DNA from 2 places in the Metabacillus sp. YM-086 genome. Region 1 is predicted to be linked to the other one. Evidence: riboswitches for the same ligand, from Rfam matches in the RefSeq annotation. Region 1 holds a riboswitch; the other holds the start of a gene.

Region 1 (11,334 bases):
GACCTCAGTTGAAAGAGCTGTTATTTTCTGTTCCTTCACTTTTTCTTCATTTTCCAATGATTCTATTAATGAAAGGGCCTCAGCTGCAGACAGTTTCCCTTCTTCTACCAATTTTAAGATTCTGATTTTTTGATCCTTCATGAACATTCCTCCTCAGAAATTTTGTGTTTTTTAATCCCTAATTAAAAGCTGTATGCCTTTTACAATGTTCCAAATCCCAACAATCAAATTAATCAAACCAACAAAAAGAAATCCAAAAATGAAGGTCAAAAATATTCCCTCCTGAGAAGAGTCAGCTCCTGCTGAAAAGAAGAGCACCATGACCACACCGATCACTGACAAAAACGGTATGATATGTGACACGAGTGCTTTTTTCGCATGACTCTTAACTTCCAACTGATCAACAATAAAGTAAATTGCAATTGGTAACAAAAACGGCGCAAAGAACACGCTAAAGTAATTCAAAGCTGCTAAAAATCTATTTGTTTTATCCATTTGTTCTTTTCACTCCCCTATCATTAATACGTATGAAAAGATAAGAGGTTTCAGGCTTTGATATGTATTTTTTCTATTTCCCTCAATTATTTATGATCTACATAAAGTTTGAAGAGCACTTCCCTTTAACTTTTTATATCTATTCGTCTTACTTGAAGACCATGCAAAATTGGTATATGATGGATATAAAAACATATACTAAAAGACGATTGGTGAACGTACACCAACCGCCTTTCATTGTTTCAGTTACTCCGCAGTGCAAGTTGCGGTGGCTGAGGCTTGTAGAACATAATACGATTAGCTCACTTCCTTCATCGCCAAATGTCAGGGTGGGCTAGTCGTTTTTATTTCCGCTGTTTCCTGTTGCGGCTATAATCGAAACGACCAGAGCGGCAAATGCAATCATCGTATCCAACTCTTCACGCGTGATGTACAAGGCATCACCCCCGATCTGCCCCGGGAGTAACCACCGCAGCCCAACCCCTGCATAGTAACTTGTTATATTATACCATTTTTAGAACCTGCTTTTTATCTCACTATTTTCCTATCTACTGCTAAATTATAATTTAAATTTATTGACAACTACCTTTAATTCCTCTGCCATTTGCGCTAGAGCTTGAGCTGATGCATCAATTTCTTCCATCGAAGCCAATTGTTCTTCAGCTGAAGCTGCTACCTCTTCAGAGCTTGCCGCATTAGCTTGGGAGAGTTGAGATATTTCCATAGCTGAATTGGTAATTTCATCAATGCTAGCCGATATTTGTTGAACAGTTGCTGTTACCTGTTCAATTTGTGGTGTCATATTTCTTGTACTAGAAAGGATTTGCGTGAACTTATCAGATGTTTGTTCTGATACTTTTACCCCTTCCTCAACATTCGTGACAACTTCATTCATGATGTTCACTGATTCATCAGTATCTTTTTGGACTAAGGCAATTAACTCTGCAATACTTTTTGTAGACACTTGTGATTGCTCAGCTAATTTTCTCACCTCATCTGCAACAACTGCAAAACCTTTACCATGCTCACCAGCTCTAGCCGCTTCAATCGCTGCATTTAATGCTAATAAATTTGTTTGTTCAGCAATACCGCTGATCACATCTAATATCGAGCCAATTTCTTTTGATCGTTTTGATAATGAGGTCACTTTTTCGTTTGAACGACTAATAGACTCAGAGATAAACTTCATTTGTGCCAAATTATTTTCAACAAACGTTCCACCTTCCTCGGCTTCTTTTGTTGTTTTTCGTGATAGTTCAGACACATTTGCTGAGCTTTCAGAAATATGTTGAATTCCTTGTAAAACCTCTTGTAATGAAGTTGTGTTGCTTTCTAATTTTGTTGTGGTTTCTTCAGCCCCACTTGAAATCTCCTGAATTGCAGATGAAACAGTTTCTGATGCTCTACTTGATTGTTCCGCACTTGCATTCAATTGCTCTGCTGATGCCGCTACTTGATCAGAGCTTGTAGAAATCGAACTAATCATTTCCCGTAAATTATCTGTCATTTGTTCAAAAGACTCGTTTAGATAATAGATTTCATCTCTACTCTTAATCTTTAATTTTTCTACGTTTAAATCTCCATCTGCTACTTGCTTTGCCATGTTTCCTAATTTTACAACAGGTCGTGATATGAGGATGGAAATAACAACACCACATGCAATAGCAAATAATAGGGCAAAAACACTTAAAATCACTACTTTCACTCTTGCGTTATCTGATGATTCATGTGTTTCCTTATATCGAACATCTAATATTTCTTTTAACCAATTATGCATTGAAAGGGTATCTTCTGTTAGACGAGTGCTTATAGGAACAATTTGCGCTAGTCCCTTATCAATAGCTTTCTCTTTATCAACCAAACTTTCATCCAGAATTTGATTTGCCTTTTCTCTAAACTCAATATTCGAGTTCTCAATTGAATTTAAACGATCAACCGTTTCCTGCAAAGTGGATAATTCTTTCCCTTTTAAAATTGCCGCATTAATACGATCATTTGCTTCATTCATTTTGTCTCGATAGCTATTATCACCATATAGTAAAAATGCACGATAATATCCTGATTGTAGCGCTGAATCGGTTTGAATCGATTGAGTAATTGCACGTATCTCAGTAACAGTTTCAACAATATAATTGTATGATTCATTTGACTGCTTCATATTGGAATATGACACATATGAAGAGATCCCAAAGATCAATGAGACGATTAGGAAGCTTCCTATTAATTTCCGTTTGATTGTTAATTTCATGATGTAAATATCTCCTTTTGTCTGATTTAGTAAAAAACAAAAAAACACCTTTAATCCAAGCATGTACATCTTGGAATTAAACGCGTTATTAGCAAGTGGCAGGATCGCTACCCTTATACCAATATCTCTTCCTTATACAAAACTAAATATTATAAAGTAACAGGGTCGCTATTCTTTCCTAATATTATTCTCAGGTTTTCTTATTAGCCATTACTAACATCAGCATAATTGGTTAATAACTGCGGTCTCCCTAGTAAAAAGCCTTGGCCTAATGGAACGGATAGGCTTTGAGCTATCTGTAAGTCTTCCACTGTTTCTATGCCTTCGAGAATGACAGTATTATTATATCGTCTGCAATACTCTAATATTAAATAGATAAATGCTTGTTTTTTTTCTGACCGGTGCAAATCTTGGGAAAAATAGCGATCGAGTTTTATATATTCGGGGTCAAGCTCAATAATATCTTGTATATACGCTTTACCCTTTCCTACATCATCAAATGCAATACTAATACCAGAATTTCTTAAAATAGCAATTCTCTCTTTTAATTGTGCAAGATCTCTAACAGTCTCAACCTCTGATAATTCAAATGTGATATTTCGATTGGATAGCAACTTTTCTGTAGCTAGCTTGTTTATGAAATCCAGAAATTCATGATGAAAAATAGTTGATGGAAAAATGTTTAGAAATAGCTTTTCTTTTGATTCATTCGGGCGAAACATTTTAAGAGCTTTGTAAACGGACTGAGTATCTAGTTGATATAATTGATTGTTTATGATTGCTTGTTGAAAAAATAATTCCGGATTAGAAAAATCAGTAGATCTTAGAAGTCCCTCATAACCAATCCTTTTCTTATCCTTTAATGAAAAAATAGGTTGAAAATGATGATAGATGTTTCCTTCGTTGATCGTCACGTAAATCCCCCCTTTGTTAGAAAAAAAGTGAACGAGAAGAATACTCGCTCACTTTACAATAGTAAAATATTCTCCGGCGGCTAGGCTACCATAGTAGATGATCTACCTTAGGTCCTTGGCTTTGCGCCCTTATCTTTCAATAAGTTTGCCTTTATCATTTTGTAGGTCTATTATACCACAACAAATTATTACAATTTCACCAACCGTTCGACAAATAATGACATTTTTCCCATTTGCTATATTAACTCTACTTCTTAGATATGAAAAATAGAAAAAGAGGCTGAACATATCATTCAGCCTCACCTCAAATTAACCAAATTAACTTTGCGCTACTTCTTCTTTTTCTTTAATCAGATTTCTCATTCGCTCACGATCGCGCTCTATAATTGGCTTTAAATATTTACCTGTATAAGATTGTTCGTTATTCATAATATCCTCTGGTGTACCAAAGCCTACGATCTGACCACCTTTGTCTCCACCTTCAGGACCAAGATCAACAATATAATCGGTACCTTTAATAACATCAAGATTATGCTCGATGACAAGAACGGTATCACCATTATCCACTAGGCGTTGAAGAACTTTTAAGAGTCTTGCGATATCATCAACATGTAAGCCAGTTGTCGGTTCATCAAGGATGTAGAGTGATTTACCTGTTGAACGTCGGTGCAGTTCTGATGCAAGTTTCACCCTCTGTGCTTCCCCACCGGAAAGTGTCGTTGCGGGTTGACCAAGAGTAATGTAACCAAGGCCTACATCAAAAATCGTTTGCAACTTTCGTTTAATCTTAGGAATATTTTCGAAAAACGTTACTGCATCTTCGACTGTCATTTCTAAGATATCAGAAATGTTTTTCCCTTTGTAGGTAACTTCCAATGTTTCACGGTTGTATCGTTTCCCATGACAAACTTCACATGGGACATACACATCAGGTAGGAAGTGCATTTCAATTTTAATAATTCCATCTCCACGGCAGGCTTCACAACGTCCACCTTTAACATTGAAGCTGAAGCGGCCTTTTTTATAGCCTCTAACCTTTGCCTCATTTGTTGTTGCAAACACATCACGTATGTCATCAAATACACCTGTATATGTTGCAGGATTCGATCGCGGTGTCCGACCGATCGGTGATTGATCAATATCAATGACCTTTTCAAGTTGTTCAATTCCCTTAATTTCTTTGTGCTCACCTGGCTTCGCCTTAGCATTATGAAGCTTTTGCGCCAGAGATTTATGCAGTACTTCATTGACTAATGTACTTTTACCTGATCCTGAAACACCAGTAACAGCGATAAACATCCCTAGCGGGAATTTCACATTTACATTACGTAGGTTATTTTCTTTTGCACCTTTAATTTCAATATATCGACCATCAGGTTTTTTACGCTCGTATGGTAAAGGAATAAACTTTTTCCCTGATAAATATTGTCCAGTTAATGAGTTTTCATCACTCATGACTTCTTCAGGTGTGCCTGCCGAAATAACCTGTCCACCATGAATGCCTGCTCCAGGACCAATATCAATTAAATAATCGGCAGCAATCATTGTATCTTCATCATGTTCAACAACAATTAGTGTATTTCCGATATCACGCATATTTTGTAGTGTCTGAATGAGACGGTCATTATCACGTTGATGAAGTCCAATTGATGGCTCATCAAGTATGTATAAAACACCTGTTAAACGTGAGCCAATTTGAGTGGCAAGACGAATTCGCTGCGCTTCTCCTCCAGATAGGGTTCCAGCTGCACGATTTAATGTTAAATAATCTAAGCCAACATTATTTAAGAAACCTAACCGCTCGCTAATCTCTTTTAAAATCAAATTTGCAATCGTCATTTCTTTTTCTGTTAGAGATAAATTTTGAAAGAATTTAAGTGAATCCTGAACAGACAGCTTTGTTAGCTCTCCAACATGGTTACCCTGAATTAACACAGCTAGAGATTCCTTTTTCAAACGATGCCCCTTACATGTTGGACAGTTTTGCTGTCCCATGTATTTCTCCATTTGCTCACGGATAAAATCAGAGCTCGTTTCTTTGTAACGTCTTTCTACATTGCGAATAACGCCTTCGAACTGAATATAATTTTCTCGAATTTGTCCGAAATCATTTTCATAACGGAAATATATTTCCTCGCCATCGCTGCCGTAAAGGATTTTATCTAGTAGGTGCTTTGGAATGTCCTTTACTGGAATATCCATATCAATTCCATAATGATTGCAAACTGCTTCAAGCATTTGCGGATAATATTGAGAACTAGTTGGTTCCCATGGAGCAATCGCATGCTGTTTCAAGGTTAAATCTTTATTAGGAATAACAAGATCTAAATCCACTTTAAGCTTTGAACCGAGACCATCACATTCTGGACATGCTCCAAACGGGCTGTTAAACGAGAACATTCTTGGCTCAAGCTCACCAATTGAGAAACCACATTGCGGGCAGGCATGATGCTCACTGAAAAGCAGCTCTTCTTCACCAATCACGTCGATAATGACTCTTCCTTCTCCAAGACCTAAAGCTGTTTCTAATGAATCAGCAAGTCGTGAAGCAACACCTTCTTTTACAACAATACGGTCTATTACAACCTCAATCGAATGCTTTTTATTTTTTTCTAAAGAAATTTCTTCCGATAATTCCTGCATTTCTCCGTCTATTCTTACACGGACATAGCCTTGTTTTTTAATGTCCTCGAACACTTTAACATGCGTTCCCTTACGACCTGACACAACTGGAGCAAGAACCTGTAGCTTTGTTCGCTCTGGATACTCTAGAATACGATCAACCATTTGTTCAATGGTTTGGGACGATATTTCAATGTCATGAATCGGACATGTGGGACGCCCGACTCTTGCGAAGAGAAGACGCAAATAGTCATAAATTTCCGTTACAGTCCCAACCGTTGATCGTGGGTTTCGGCTAGTTGTTTTTTGGTCAATTGAAATAGCTGGTGATAATCCTTCAATCGCATCAACATCAGGCTTATCCATTTGCCCTAAAAACTGACGAGCATATGCTGACAAAGACTCTACATAGCGACGTTGTCCTTCAGCATAAATCGTATCAAATGCGAGTGAAGACTTACCGGATCCAGATAGCCCGGTAAGCACCACAAGCTTGTCACGCGGAATGGTTACATCTATGTTTTTTAAGTTGTGGGCACGTGCTCCCTTCACAACAATATGTTCCATTGCCATTATCGCTTCATCCTTCCGCTTTTAACTCTAAAATCAAATCACGCAGCTCAGCAGCTCGTTCAAAGTTCAACGATTTGGCTGCTTCCTTCATTTCATTTTCCATTTCAGCTATCACTTTATCTCGTTCTTTCTTCGTTAATTTCGTTAACTTACTCGCAGCTGTTGCCTCGTACTCTTCAGGAGTTTCAGCAGCAGTTGTTGCACGAATAACGTCACGAATTTCTTTTTGAATAGTTTGAGGAGTGATTCCATGCTTTTCATTAAATTCTATCTGAATTTCACGACGACGCTTAGTCTCATTAAGTGCAATTTCCATCGAATTTGTGATTTTATCGGCGTACATAATAACATGTCCCTCTGCGTTACGGGCTGCACGACCGATTGTTTGGATAAGAGAACGTTCTGATCTTAAGAAGCCTTCCTTGTCTGCGTCAAGAATAGCTACAAGCGAAACCTCTGGAATATCCAAGCCCTCTCTCAGTAGGTTGATTCCAACAAGAACATCATATTTGCCAAGACGAAGTTCTCGGATGATTTCAATCCGCTCTAATGTTTTTATTTCTGAATGTAAGTAGTTTACTTTAATCCCGATTTCTTTAAGGTAGTTTGTTAGATCCTCAGACATTTTTTTCGTTAGAGTTGTAATGAGGACACGTTGATTTTTTTCAACTCTTGCGTGAATTTCGCCAATTAAATCATCGATTTGTCCTTCAATTGGACGAATATCAATCGTAGGATCTAATAGTCCTGTCGGGCGGATAATCTGCTCAATCATCTCAGGTGAATGGTCCATTTCATAAGGACCGGGAGTAGCAGATACATACACAATGTTTTCAATATGCTTTTCGAATTCTTCAAATCTAAGAGGACGGTTATCCATTGCAGATGGTAGCCGGAATCCATGGTCCACTAGCACCTGTTTACGGGCCTGGTCACCATTAAACATACCCCGAATTTGCGGCAATGTAACATGTGACTCATCAATAACAATCAGTGAATCTTCAGGAAAGAAATCTAGTAACGTATAAGGAGTGGATCCTGATGGGCGAAGTGTTAGGTGACGAGAGTAGTTTTCGATACCGGAGCAAAAGCCCATTTCCCTCATCATTTCTAAGTCATATCTCGTTCTTTGCTCAAGGCGCTGAGCCTCTAGCAGCTTACCATTTTCACGCATTTCCTCTAAACGTTCCTCTAGCTCTGCTTCGATATTTTTAATGGCTTTCTCCATTTTTTCTTCTCTTGTAACGAAGTGAGATGCCGGGAAAATGGCCACATGCTCGCGCTCTCCCATGATTTCTCCTGTTAAAGCATCCACTTCACGGATTCGGTCAATTTCATCTCCAAAAAACTCTACCCGAATGCATTGTTCATCCCGAGATGCTGGAAAGATTTCCACCACATCACCGCGAACACGGAACGTTCCTCTTCGGAAATCAATATCATTTCGCTCGTATTGAACATCTACCAATCTTCTTAAGAGCTGATTTCGTTCAATTTCCATCCCTGTTCTTAATGAAACCACTAGCTCCTTATATTCCTCTGGCGAACCGAGGCCGTAAATACAAGAAACACTGGCAATGATGATGACATCGTTTCGTTCAAAAAGAGAGGATGTTGCAGAGTGACGAAGTTTATCTATTTCATCATTAATGCTGGCATCTTTTTCAATAAATGTATCCGTTTGTGGAACATATGCCTCTGGCTGATAATAATCATAGTAACTAACAAAATACTCAACTGCATTATTGGGGAAAAAGTCTTTAAACTCGCTGTATAGCTGCCCTGCTAATGTTTTGTTATGGGCAATAACTAATGTGGGTTTATTTACTTCTTTTATTAGATTAGAGACGGTAAAGGTTTTACCTGTGCCTGTTGCACCTAGTAGTGTTTGATGCTTTTTTCCTTGTTTTATTCCCTCAACTAATGCTTGAATTGCTTTAGGTTGATCACCTTGCGGCTTGTATTTTGAGACTAATTCAAATTGCTCGCTCACGCATAAGCCTCCATTCAGAAAATGTCAATATCAATAGTTTACCACATTTGTGTGGAAAATCGCCAAAAATACGAACTAAAGTTCGTGTTTAATTTAAATTATAATTCATATTTGTATTCGGGCTGTTAATTTAGCTCACATAAAAACACGGTCGTTCCATTGCGCTCCAGACAATATAGTTTTATAAAAATTATTCAAAAAGAACAATTGTTACGTATAAGTCTTCCTATAATAAAAAACAAGTTTATGTAAGTAATTCATTTTTGCAACTTTCAAAGTCAAATTTGCAACCAAAGAAAAAAGAGCATACAGAGCAGCCCTTTTTCTTTTCAGTATTTCTTTTTTTGTTCAACCTCAAACCTATTTCTTCTTATGTAGGTTATCCTTCATTTTTTTCGCATAGAAGAAGCCTACTCCTAGTGATACGATGTCAATAAAATAAATGCTTGGACCGTGTGTGTAGCCTTTTATGTAAGAGGCTGTTAACAATGCCGCAGTTAGGGCTGTTCCTACATAGTGATTATAGCTGACACGTGTAAACAGTAGCACAAGAAGAAATGGCATAAAGATGGCTAAAATAATTTTAATTACCATATAAATCTCCTGTTAAATTGATAAATTGTAAAAATAAACAGCATCTTCTTTTTCATAGCCTAAGCTTTCATAAAGAGCCTGTGCTTTTACATTGTCTTTTGTTGTTTCTAAAAGAATGCCCGCGGCCCTTGTTTCGACTGCAAGATCCTTTGCTTTATTCATCAGTGCTTTTCCTACTCCATGACGGCGATAATCTTCGGCAACGAATAAATCGTTTAATAGCCATTTGCGATTCATACCTACTGATGTAAAAATCGGATAAAGCTGAACAAACCCAGCTGGAGAATCGTTTTCCATTGCTAAGAAGATAACAGACTCATTATTTTCGATTCGCTCTTTTATAAATTCTTTTGCACCTTCAAGATTTGATGCTTGTCCGTAAAACATTCTGTATTGATTGAATAACTGTGATACTTGGTCTAATTCATTTAAAGTCACTTTTAGAATATTCAATTGCTTTCCCTCTATTCCCTTATCTATGCTTTCATCATATCATGGAAAATTGTCAAAAAACCACAAAAAGACTAATCCCCTTGAGGAATTAGCCTTCAACCTTACTTTTGTGATGTTACACCTTGATAGTCGTTTTCTTCTAATAAGTCGACTAGCTCAATGTCTTTTTGATTTTCTAAGAAATAGCGTAAAGTGAATTCATTTTCAAATAGAACTGCGTATGCACCATAACGGTCGCGAACAAGCATACTTCTTGAATCAAAGAAGCGTTTATCAAACTTTTCACTTTTAATCCATCTTGGAATTCGTTCACCTAGTGGAGTAAATTCGATATCAACGTTATACTCAGCTTTCATACGGTATTCAAATACCTCAAATTGCAGCTGACCAACAGCACCTAGAATAATGGAATCATTCATTTCCTGACGATAAAGCTGAATGGCCCCTTCTTGAACAAGCTGCTCAATTCCTTTACGGAACTGCTTTGCCTTCATCACGTTTTTCGCTTGCACTCGTTTGAACAATTCTGGTGGGAATTGCGGAAGTTCTTCATATTGATACGAATCCTTTCCGCCAATTAACGTATCACCAATTTGGTAAATGTTTGGATCATAAATTCCGATGATATCCCCAGGATACGCTTCATCTACTGTATCGCGATCCTTTGCCATAAAGGCTTGTGTTTGATTTAACTTAATCGTTTTGTTCGTTCTGCTTAAATTAACACTCATGCCACGTTCAAATTTTCCTGAGCACACACGGAAAAACGCAATACGATCACGGTGAGCCGGATTCATATTCGCTTGGATTTTGAAAATATAGCCTGAGAACTGATCTTTTTCCGGCTCAATTAAGCCTTGATCTGTTTTACGAGGCTGTGGTTGTGCAGCAAATTGAAGGAATGTATCAAAAAATGTTTGCACACCAAAGTTTGCAAGGGCACTACCAAAGAATACTGGTGTAAGCTCTCCTTTTTCCACTCGCTCCGATGTGAATTCATTTCCTGCTTCCTCAAGTAACTCCAGCTCACCTAATGTATCTTGATAAATAGGATTTTCTTCAATATCCGTGTTAGCAAGGTCGTCTAGAGAAAGTATCTCTTCCTCTTCATCACCTTTAAAACGAACAAATTGCTTATTAAACCGATCATGTATACCTAAGAAACGTTTACCGCTTCCGACCGGCCAATTCATTGGATATGACTCGATTCCAAGCACTTCCTCAATTTCTGAAAGAAGCTCTAACGGATCTCGTCCTTCACGGTCAAGCTTATTAATAAACGTAAAAATCGGAATACCTCTCATCCGACATACTTTAAAAAGCTTAATCGTTTGCGGCTCAACACCTTTGGTTGAATCGATAATCATGACAACACTGTCAACGGCTGTTAACGTACGATATGTGTCTTCACTAAAATCTTCGTGTCCTGGTGTATCTAGGAT
Region 2 (8,719 bases), on a different contig from region 1:
TCTGCATCGATTGTTGCTTTAGCATTAAGAATCATTTCTAATACTTTAGCGCTTGCACCTAATTTAACCTCTGCACCTTGTCCGCCTACTGTTACCTTAGAAGATGATAGATCTCCATTTAAGGAAACAATTCCAAGATCTTGAGCAGGGCTGATTACTAAGGACGGAATTTTCACGCCAGTTTCTGCTGTGATATTTGCACTTTGATTAAGCACTAGTTCACCTATGATGCTAGATTTTCCAAGGATTAATTGAATAGGCACTGGTATATCTAAAATACTTGAGATTCCTTTAGTTGTTGATACAACCTTTTGTTCCTCAACTTTCACACTTCCTGTTACATTTACATTTGTTAATGTAACTTTACCAGCTGAAGCGTCTGCACCTTTAAGGATGATATTTCCTTTGACCTCAAGGTTTTTAAGCTCAATGAATGTACCTTTAGGAACTGTAACAACGACATCTTTTTCAATTGTTTGAACTTCATCTTCTCCGTATATTGTTGGCTTGCTAGCATCTGTTGAAGTTGCTTCTACAGTAATTGTAAAGCCACTTTCAATTACTTCTTTAGCTTCTTTTAAAGAGTCAGCCATTTTCTTTAATTCAGGGTATTTTCCTGGGTGAAGTTTATTTCCTTCAGCTTTGATCTCAACAGCTCTTTTTTCTAGGCGATCTAATTTTGCGAAGTTTTCTTCAGCATCTGCAACCTTTCCTTCTTCTAACTGTCGAGTGATCAGGTCTTGTAAAGTGTAGCGTGATACTTCATAGATAACTGATTCTCTAGCAATCTTTGCATCTAGAAGAAATTCCCCACGGATTAGTTCACGGTTTTGTTCACCGTATACTTTACTAAAAACACGTTCTGCTCTATTAATATCTGCTGATAATTCATGGTATGTTTCGACCATATCTTCATCAATAACATCTTCGTTTATGTATTGTGTTAATTCATTTGTTTTCGCAGTTAAAGCATCTCCAACTTTGATTGCGTCAATTAATCTTGCTGCTTTTGATTGAGTATTTTTTGCTGCATCTAATTGAGCAACAAGAGCACTTTTATTTGCGGATACGTTTGCAAGTGCTTTTTCAGCTACTACAATGTCTTTCTTCGCTTTGTCATAAGCATTGACGAATTCTTTGGAAAGGCTGATACTTTTTACTTTACTTAGATCGTAGTATCCTTTTAATTGATTGGAAGAATCATAGGCTTGTTTGACTAGTTTTGAAACATCGGTTGCTGCAGATGCGTCAGATGGTCCAGCTGCTACAAATGCCGCCCCAGTTAAAGCTGTAATTGCTGCTGCTTGTACGAGTTGTTTTTTCATTTTTTTCTTTTTCTTCAAAATAAACACTCCAATACTAGTATTTTCCACCTAGTCATATTACCACATTTATACAATACATGTGTAATAATATGTATTTTTCTTGAAGAAAATTGGTAAAATTGTATTTTAAAAGGATTTCTCACTAATTTTTATAGTATAAAAGGATTATTCAACACGAGCTTCACGATCATTATTAATTAGCAAGTAACAATTTCTCATTAAAGAATCCAATCTAAAAAACTATATTAAAATTTCAGCATAGGTAATGAAACCTATTTTCCATTCTCTGCAAATTAAGTTAGAATACAAATATAGACATATTTTTAAAAGGAGCACACAAATGAATTACCATTTGAACATAGTGAAAGGGCTATTTAGACCACAAATCAGCCTTTATCAACTACAGAAAGCAGAAGCCATCAAAGGAGTTTTCCCCAAACTGATTTTGCTATATGTTTTATGCTTAATCACTTATGCAACTAGTACATATTTCGGGATCGGAACGGAAACTTATTCTGGAAATATTACAAATTATACGTTATCAGAATATGAATCTGGCAAACTTCTATTACTTGGCGGAAAGCTTATTTCTAGCATTCTGTATCCAACCCTTTTTATCTGGTTTGCCTCCATATTTTTTTGGATCTTTCTAGAAATCCCTTATATAAAAGTAGTCATCGTGCAATCGTTTGGATTTGCTTTTCTACTACTTGGACAAATTGTAACAATACCAGTTTTGGTCCTACTTGATCTAAATCTGGTAAGCAATCCTTTTTCTTTTGGTGTACTTAGTCAATACGCATTTGAACATGAGTATTGGAACTCATTTTTCGGTTCCATCACATTGTTTCATCTAGTAGCATTAATGCTTCAATACTATTACTTAGCATCTCTTAGTGAAAAAAATAGATATGTAGCTCTTACTCTTTTGATATTGTTCTACCTAATAACTTGGCTACTAACAGGGTTAATGGCATACATTAAAATCCCTGTATTATTCTAAGGAGGTGGAAGATATGAAAAGATGGGTAAGTATTGTATTAGCAGTTTTGGTAATTGGATTTATTGGAACAAACGTTTATTTAATTTTTAAAGACGATAGTAAGGTTCAGCATACCGTTCATGTTGAAAAATGGTCTCGAGTACAGGAACGAGATATTGTTGAGACGTTTGAAACAGATGGGATCTTGGTCCCGAAGGAAGAACAGGATGTATATCTTCCACTGGAAAACATTGAATTTCAGCAATTTCTTGTAGAAGAAGGAGATGAAGTGGCGATTGGAACTCCTTTATTTTTATATACATCACCTGAAATCGATTCTTTGAAAGAAACACTCGAATCAGAAATCACACAGGTTGAGGGTGAAATAGAAGGTGTTGAAGACTACATTGACTCTCTAGAAGACTATCAAAGCTCCATCCCTACGACCACATCTGAAATAGAGGTAGACTCTATTCTTGAAGATGGGTTAAAGATTGATGTACACGCATCCTCTGAAATGATTGAAAGCACAATTGAGCAGGAAATTTATAAGCAGGAGCTTGAAAAACGAAAGCTTGAAGAACAAAAGACGAAGTACGAAAATCAGTTAGACAACATTAATGAACAAGAAAATTCGGCCTCTATGGTCAGTAATATCGACGGAGTTGTTGTTGAAGTTAATAAAAATCTCGGAAACCCTATTATTACAATCGCATCAAATGAATTAGCAATTGAAGGAGAATTTTCAGAAAAGCAACTCAAAAAAGCTGAAACTGGTATGAAATTGACTGCAACTGCTTCTGGCGAGAAAAAGAAGCTCGAAGGTACACTTGATAAAATCAATCCATATCCAGTCAATGAACCAACAATTGACCAGGAAAATGCGTATAACTTTGTTGCAAGCATTCTTGAACAGCCAGAAACATCTCCAATCGGGACAAAAACAACGGTTTCTGTTGTAACGTCGGAAGCAATTGAAGTACCTGCAATACGTGATGGAGCAATTCATGGAAAGAAAACTTCTTATGTTTATCAGTTAAATGAAGATGGACAAATTAAGAAGAAAACGGTTGAAAAAGGTTTGAGTTTTGATGGTTATACGGAGATTGTTAAAGGTTCTGACATTGGAGAAGTTACGATGCTCAGTCCAGAGAAATCACCTCAAACTAACACTAGCTTTGTAACCGAAATGAAGCCGAAGCAGATTACAAAGGCCGCTTTGAAGGACTTTACTTCTCGTGAAGTATGGAAATATATATTGATTGGTTTGGTGGAGAGATAATTAAAAAACCCGAGTATGTAAGAGATACTCGGGTTTTAGTTTTTGAAGTGCAAAATTAGAAATAATTTTACTATTCGCACTTAGATTAGCAAAAATGCTTGGAACATTGTGACTCCAAGCATTTTTACATTATTTTGCATAGAACTTTTACTAAATTTCAAAAGATAAACGGAAAAATTCCGTCTAAATAGAGAAATACCAGCATTTTTCACAAAATAAGGGGAATTACTCCGCTTATATGAACTTATTCTTTAAAATTAGCTATATAGAGAGCAGTTAGCCGGAATATTTCCGCTTATATCGGCCTTTTAAGCATCTATTGTATACTATAACCGGAATTTTTCCGCCTATTAATTGCTGTATTTCTTCGAAAAAATCAACAATGAATAACATCAGAGAGTCTTAACTACCATAACCCTGCCACTTTCAGTACATCAATCTCCTCGCACACTGACACTAATTTTGCCATCCTGTTAAAAGAATGCTAATTAAGCTTTTGTACTCGAAAACCGAATTACTTAATAGTAGAAACTCAGGTTTCTTATTGGTTATGATTCAGCGTGTAACAATCACCCGAACTTCTTTCTCAACTTCTTCCAATGTTTCCTCAATCATTACCGGCAGTAACTCATATCCACCTACCTGCTTAATCGCATCAGCTCTACCTTTCAGACGTTCTAAGACAGATAAATTTGCCTCAGCCTTCACTAACTGATTTTCGGCAGTCAATTTCCGCATTACTTCTATTAATCTAAGCTGCGAAACTTCATAAATTGTCCGTTCTACGGCAATTTTTGCAGGTCTAACATAGGTAGTATTTAATGCCTGTCGATTTGAAGCTCCACCAACTTGTCCAATTTTCACTTCCGTTAAGCGAAGCTGTGCTGTTAGTTGATCATATTGGCCGTCCACTACATAAAGATCTCCATTGTTAATCGCTTGGTTATATCTATTTAGTAAACGGATTAACAACGCACCCTGTGTCTCCGCTTCATTTTTTCTTAAATCTGCATTTATCTTACTAGGCAGCGCTTGATATCCACCTGCCTGCTTAATGCCAATTGCTCTTTTCTTTAAACGTTCAAGTTTCTTCGTCTCACTGATAGCTTGAGCGTAGTTCTCCTTACTAACAGTTGCTTGAATCGCATGTAATAAACGATATTGCGAAACCTCAAATATTGTTCTCTCCACTGCAATTTTTGCAGGCCTTACATAGCGTTCATTTAAGTTAGCACGATTAGAGGAACCTGAGACTTTACCTATTTTCATTTCTACATTTTTCAATTGCTTTGTAAAAGAGTCATAGAGTGTATTTACCTTATTAATATCTCCAGCTTCAATTGCTTTGTTATAGGCTGCTAACTGCTGAATTAATTTTTCCCCTTCAGCTGAGGCAGAACCATTCAAACCAAAGAAGCGATCAACTCCGTTCGCCATTCCTTCTGCAAGCTTTTCTTGGTAGGCATTTGTTGATAGTTTTTGGTCTTCCTCTGGATTTGACATAAATCCTACTTCAGGAAGAACAACAGGCTGTTTCGCCCAGTTAAAGCCCGTGATATCGGTTCGCGGTGATAAACCGTCGCCATTCGCCTTATTGGCACTGGTTGACTTGATCACTTCATTAATCATGTGAGTGGCTGCTAGTTTACTTTTTTCATTGATGCTTTTTGTATATGAGCCTGATGGATATAAAACATGAATACCTCTTATATTTCTGTTTGTGCTTCCATCTGCATGAACTCGGATTGTTAAATCTGCACTTTTTGCATTACAAAACTGCGCGCGATCCACATTGCTTAAATTCACATCATGGTGTGTTCTCGTCATATAAACTTGATAGCCTCGTTCTTTCAACTTCGCTTCTAACTTCTTAGAGATTTCTAGAACTAGCACATATTCAGGCTTTTTCGTTGAAACACCTTGTGTTCCTGAAGATACTTTAGCTTTCATTGTTTTAGACCCTGGTGCGTTTGGTTCTTTCGTATTATTACCTTTTCGTTGATGACCTGGGTCAATACAGATGACCTTGGATTCAGCGGCTTGTGCTTTAGCATTTGGTTGTAGCATTACCACAACTAAAAGTATAGCAATAAGAATGTTACCTATCTTTTTGTACATTTTTCTTCTCTCCAGACGTACTTTTTTTGCATATATATAGTATCGGCAATAGATTAAGGAATTTATAGTAATTTCCCCAGAAAACTCCACACCAAATTCACTAGGTTCAGTAGGGAAATTAAGTTTAATTTGAAGTTATTTTCCAATAACATCTTCACTTCTTCCAGAAAAATAGTATAATAGACTTATCAATCAACCACTAAAAAAATACTATGAAAAAGGCAAACTTACTGAAAAGTAAGGACGCAAAGCCATGAGTCTAAGGCAGTCACAAGCTGCTATGATCGTCAGGTTGCCATAGCAAGGAAGCACTATGGCCAAATTCTGTCATAGTGTTTTTTTATGTTTAAGGGGGTTTTTGGCAAGGTTACTCGCTTTTTATTACTTATTTCAACTTAGATTATAGGAGGAACTTACTTTGAATAGTAAAATTTTAAAGAATCTAGCCATATTGTCTGTTTTAGTTGTTATTAGCTTATTTCAATTTGATACAAAGGCACAAGCAGCAGAGAACACACTTCCATTTGATGTAGAAACAACCGGAAGCTTAACAGAACAAACAAAAAGTAATGATTATACGATCGATGTTACAGAAGCAGGACGTATTTCTTTTGATTTGACTTCATATGTGCATTCTTATGCATACATTAAATTCTATGATTCCAATAACAAGGAAATTTTTAATAATTATGTGTACGGGAGCTCTTCTACTCCTGGAAGATTCACACGTTGGGAAGATGTAGAACCTGGCACTTATCACCTGAAGATCTATAATGGAAGTTCAAATACTGTTCACACAGGTTCTTACAAAATTATCACTAACTTTACATCAGCAGGGAGTACAGAGGTTGAACCTAACAATGGAACAGTTGAAGCACAAGAATTGGCTTTTAGCGAATCTGTTAATGGGTTTCTAGCATGGGATGATAAGTTTGACTTCTTTAAAATAACTGTTCCTAAATCTGGACAAGTTGATTTTAATTTAACTTCTTACGTTGACACGTATACCTATATTTCTTTAATCGATAGTAATAACAAAGAAATATTTGAACATTATGTTAATGGCAGTTCAAAAAATCCCGCTAAATTTATTCGTTCTGAGGATTTGAATAAGGGTACTTATTATGTGAAAGTCTATAATGGTAGCTCAAATAACCGCCATACAGGAAAATATACTCTTAATACAACCTTCACTTCAGCTGGTAGCAATGAGTCAGAACCTAACAATGGAATTGTTGAAGCTGAGTCAATTGCTTATAACAAAACAAAAACAGGTTTTCTTACTTGGGATGATAAAGTAGATGTTTATAAAGTGAATGTTACGGTTCCTGGAAAAGTAGGCATTGATTTATCTTCATACGTAGACTCAACTGTTTATATCGAAATGTTAGATTATAATAATAACTCGCTTTTTGAAAAATATGTTCACGGAAGTGCTGTGACACCAGGAAAATATAAAAACACGCTTGAATTGGAAACAGGTACTTACTACTTAAAAGTCTATAATGGTAGTTCAAGTACAAGACATACAGGTAAATACCTACTAACTGTTACACCACCAGCTAATACTCATATTGGCCGTGTGTTAATTCGCAGTAATGACCAGTATTTATACAGTCCAAATGGTTCTAAGCATCGTAAATTAAGACAACATGAAGGTCTTCGCATTTACAAAGTGTTAAGTGATCGCTACGATGTTGGTGGTGGATATTATGTGAAGAAAACCAATGTAAATCTATTTTATATAGGACATGTTTGGAGTAAGGAATACAATCTAAAGGTGTACAAGCCAGATGGTTCATTCTATAAATACTTTGATCGAAATGAGCCGGTTCGTGTATATGGCTACAGCAACGGTCGTTACGATGTTGGTGCTGGTTATTTTGTCAAACCATCAGATGATGTGCAGCTTGATCGCTAACAGCACGTTATGAAAAATGCTCTGTAGAGAAATTCTACAGAGCATTTTTTTCAAGTTTCTGCCGGAATAACCGATACTTTTTCCATTAATTCGTATCAATCATGACCTTCGATACCTTCATATCTTTAAAGTAATAGGAATCGCCTATCTTTTCAAAATTAATATCTGCTTCAACACTGCTGTTCTTCACATGAACTTTATTTCCTTCTACCTCTACTGTATAGTCGTAATATCCTCCCTCATGGTCACTTGGAAAACGAAAAGCCGCTTCATACGCCAGTAACTGATCAAGCATGCCAGGATTTGAGACAATTCTTGATAACATATCAGCATTTTGATTTGTTAATCCATATAGTAAGGTTTTCGTTGAACCTAAGATATGGCCTGTTAGGAAGTATTGATTTCCTCCTGTTAATCTTTTTGACTCTTCATCTTCAAGTGTTGAGATTGAAATCTCTCCTCTATGTGTTTCTAGTAACTCGTCATATAACTTATAAATCTCTTGATAAAACGCTTCACTTTCATAGTAATCTCCACCTTCTGTTGCCGTTTCTTGCTCTTTTTTTGGCTCAGTGTAGAAAACGGATTGTGAATGTAAAACATAATCACCATCTACTAGTTGAAAAGAAAGAAGCTCTTCTGAGGTTGGACTATAAATATCTGCGATAACTGGTGAAATGTCCATTCCATCAACACTTCTCTCATCAGCTCCAATTCCTAGATCTTCTACTTGCTTAATAAAAATTTGATCATTGTATATGGCAAAACTTACGCATTCAGGAGAGATAGCTTGCACCTTATTAGTGCCGTCGATATTGCTTTTGAAAAGTCGATTATTTTCTATAAAATATAGCTCATTACGATAAATTTGCATATCTCCAAGTGCATTTGCTTCAAATACTTTGCTCATCTGTCCTTCTTTCAGGTCAAGCTTATGTAAAGCATCTACTGTGAAGGAGTCCTTCATATAATTTGTTGTAAAATAAAGAGTTTCGTTTGCGATATTAAGATCACCTATTAAAATCTCAGATGGTGAGTCAAATAGCACCTTTACATCACTACCGTCTGTTTTCATACTAAAAAGTAACTCC

Evidence for each region. A riboswitch is a leader RNA that binds a small molecule or an ion and turns the genes downstream of it on or off. The one in region 1 is predicted to bind cyclic di-GMP.
Region 2: it holds a riboswitch for cyclic di-GMP, as region 1 does, so the genes downstream of both, ACEWK1_RS06495 (hypothetical protein) here and ACEWK1_RS11545 (EAL domain-containing protein) in region 1, are expected to answer to the same signal.

Annotation. Positions count from the first base shown of each region.
Region 1 is NZ_JBLUOI010000022.1:27,289-38,622, reverse strand. It holds gene ACEWK1_RS11560 (DUF4097 family beta strand repeat-containing protein) at 1-141, opposite strand, end outside; gene ACEWK1_RS11555 (DUF4870 domain-containing protein) at 172-495, opposite strand; gene ACEWK1_RS11550 (methyl-accepting chemotaxis protein) at 1,055-2,743, opposite strand; gene ACEWK1_RS11545 (EAL domain-containing protein) at 2,947-3,657, opposite strand; cyclic di-GMP riboswitch class I at 3,730-3,817, opposite strand; gene uvrA (excinuclease ABC subunit UvrA) at 3,976-6,852, opposite strand; gene uvrB (excinuclease ABC subunit UvrB) at 6,860-8,845, opposite strand; gene ACEWK1_RS11530 (DUF2198 family protein) at 9,206-9,439, opposite strand; gene ACEWK1_RS11525 (GNAT family N-acetyltransferase) at 9,452-9,892, opposite strand; gene ACEWK1_RS11520 (peptide chain release factor 3) at 9,994-11,334, opposite strand, start outside.
Region 2 is NZ_JBLUOI010000010.1:9,412-18,130, forward strand. It holds partial or broken gene ACEWK1_RS06475 (hypothetical protein) at 1-1,343, opposite strand, end outside; gene ACEWK1_RS06480 (hypothetical protein) at 1,666-2,328, shown strand; gene ACEWK1_RS06485 (efflux RND transporter periplasmic adaptor subunit) at 2,342-3,589, shown strand; gene ACEWK1_RS06490 (N-acetylmuramoyl-L-alanine amidase) at 4,145-5,707, opposite strand; cyclic di-GMP riboswitch class I at 5,918-6,007, shown strand; gene ACEWK1_RS06495 (hypothetical protein) at 6,126-7,628, shown strand; gene ACEWK1_RS06500 (hypothetical protein) at 7,714-8,719, opposite strand, start outside.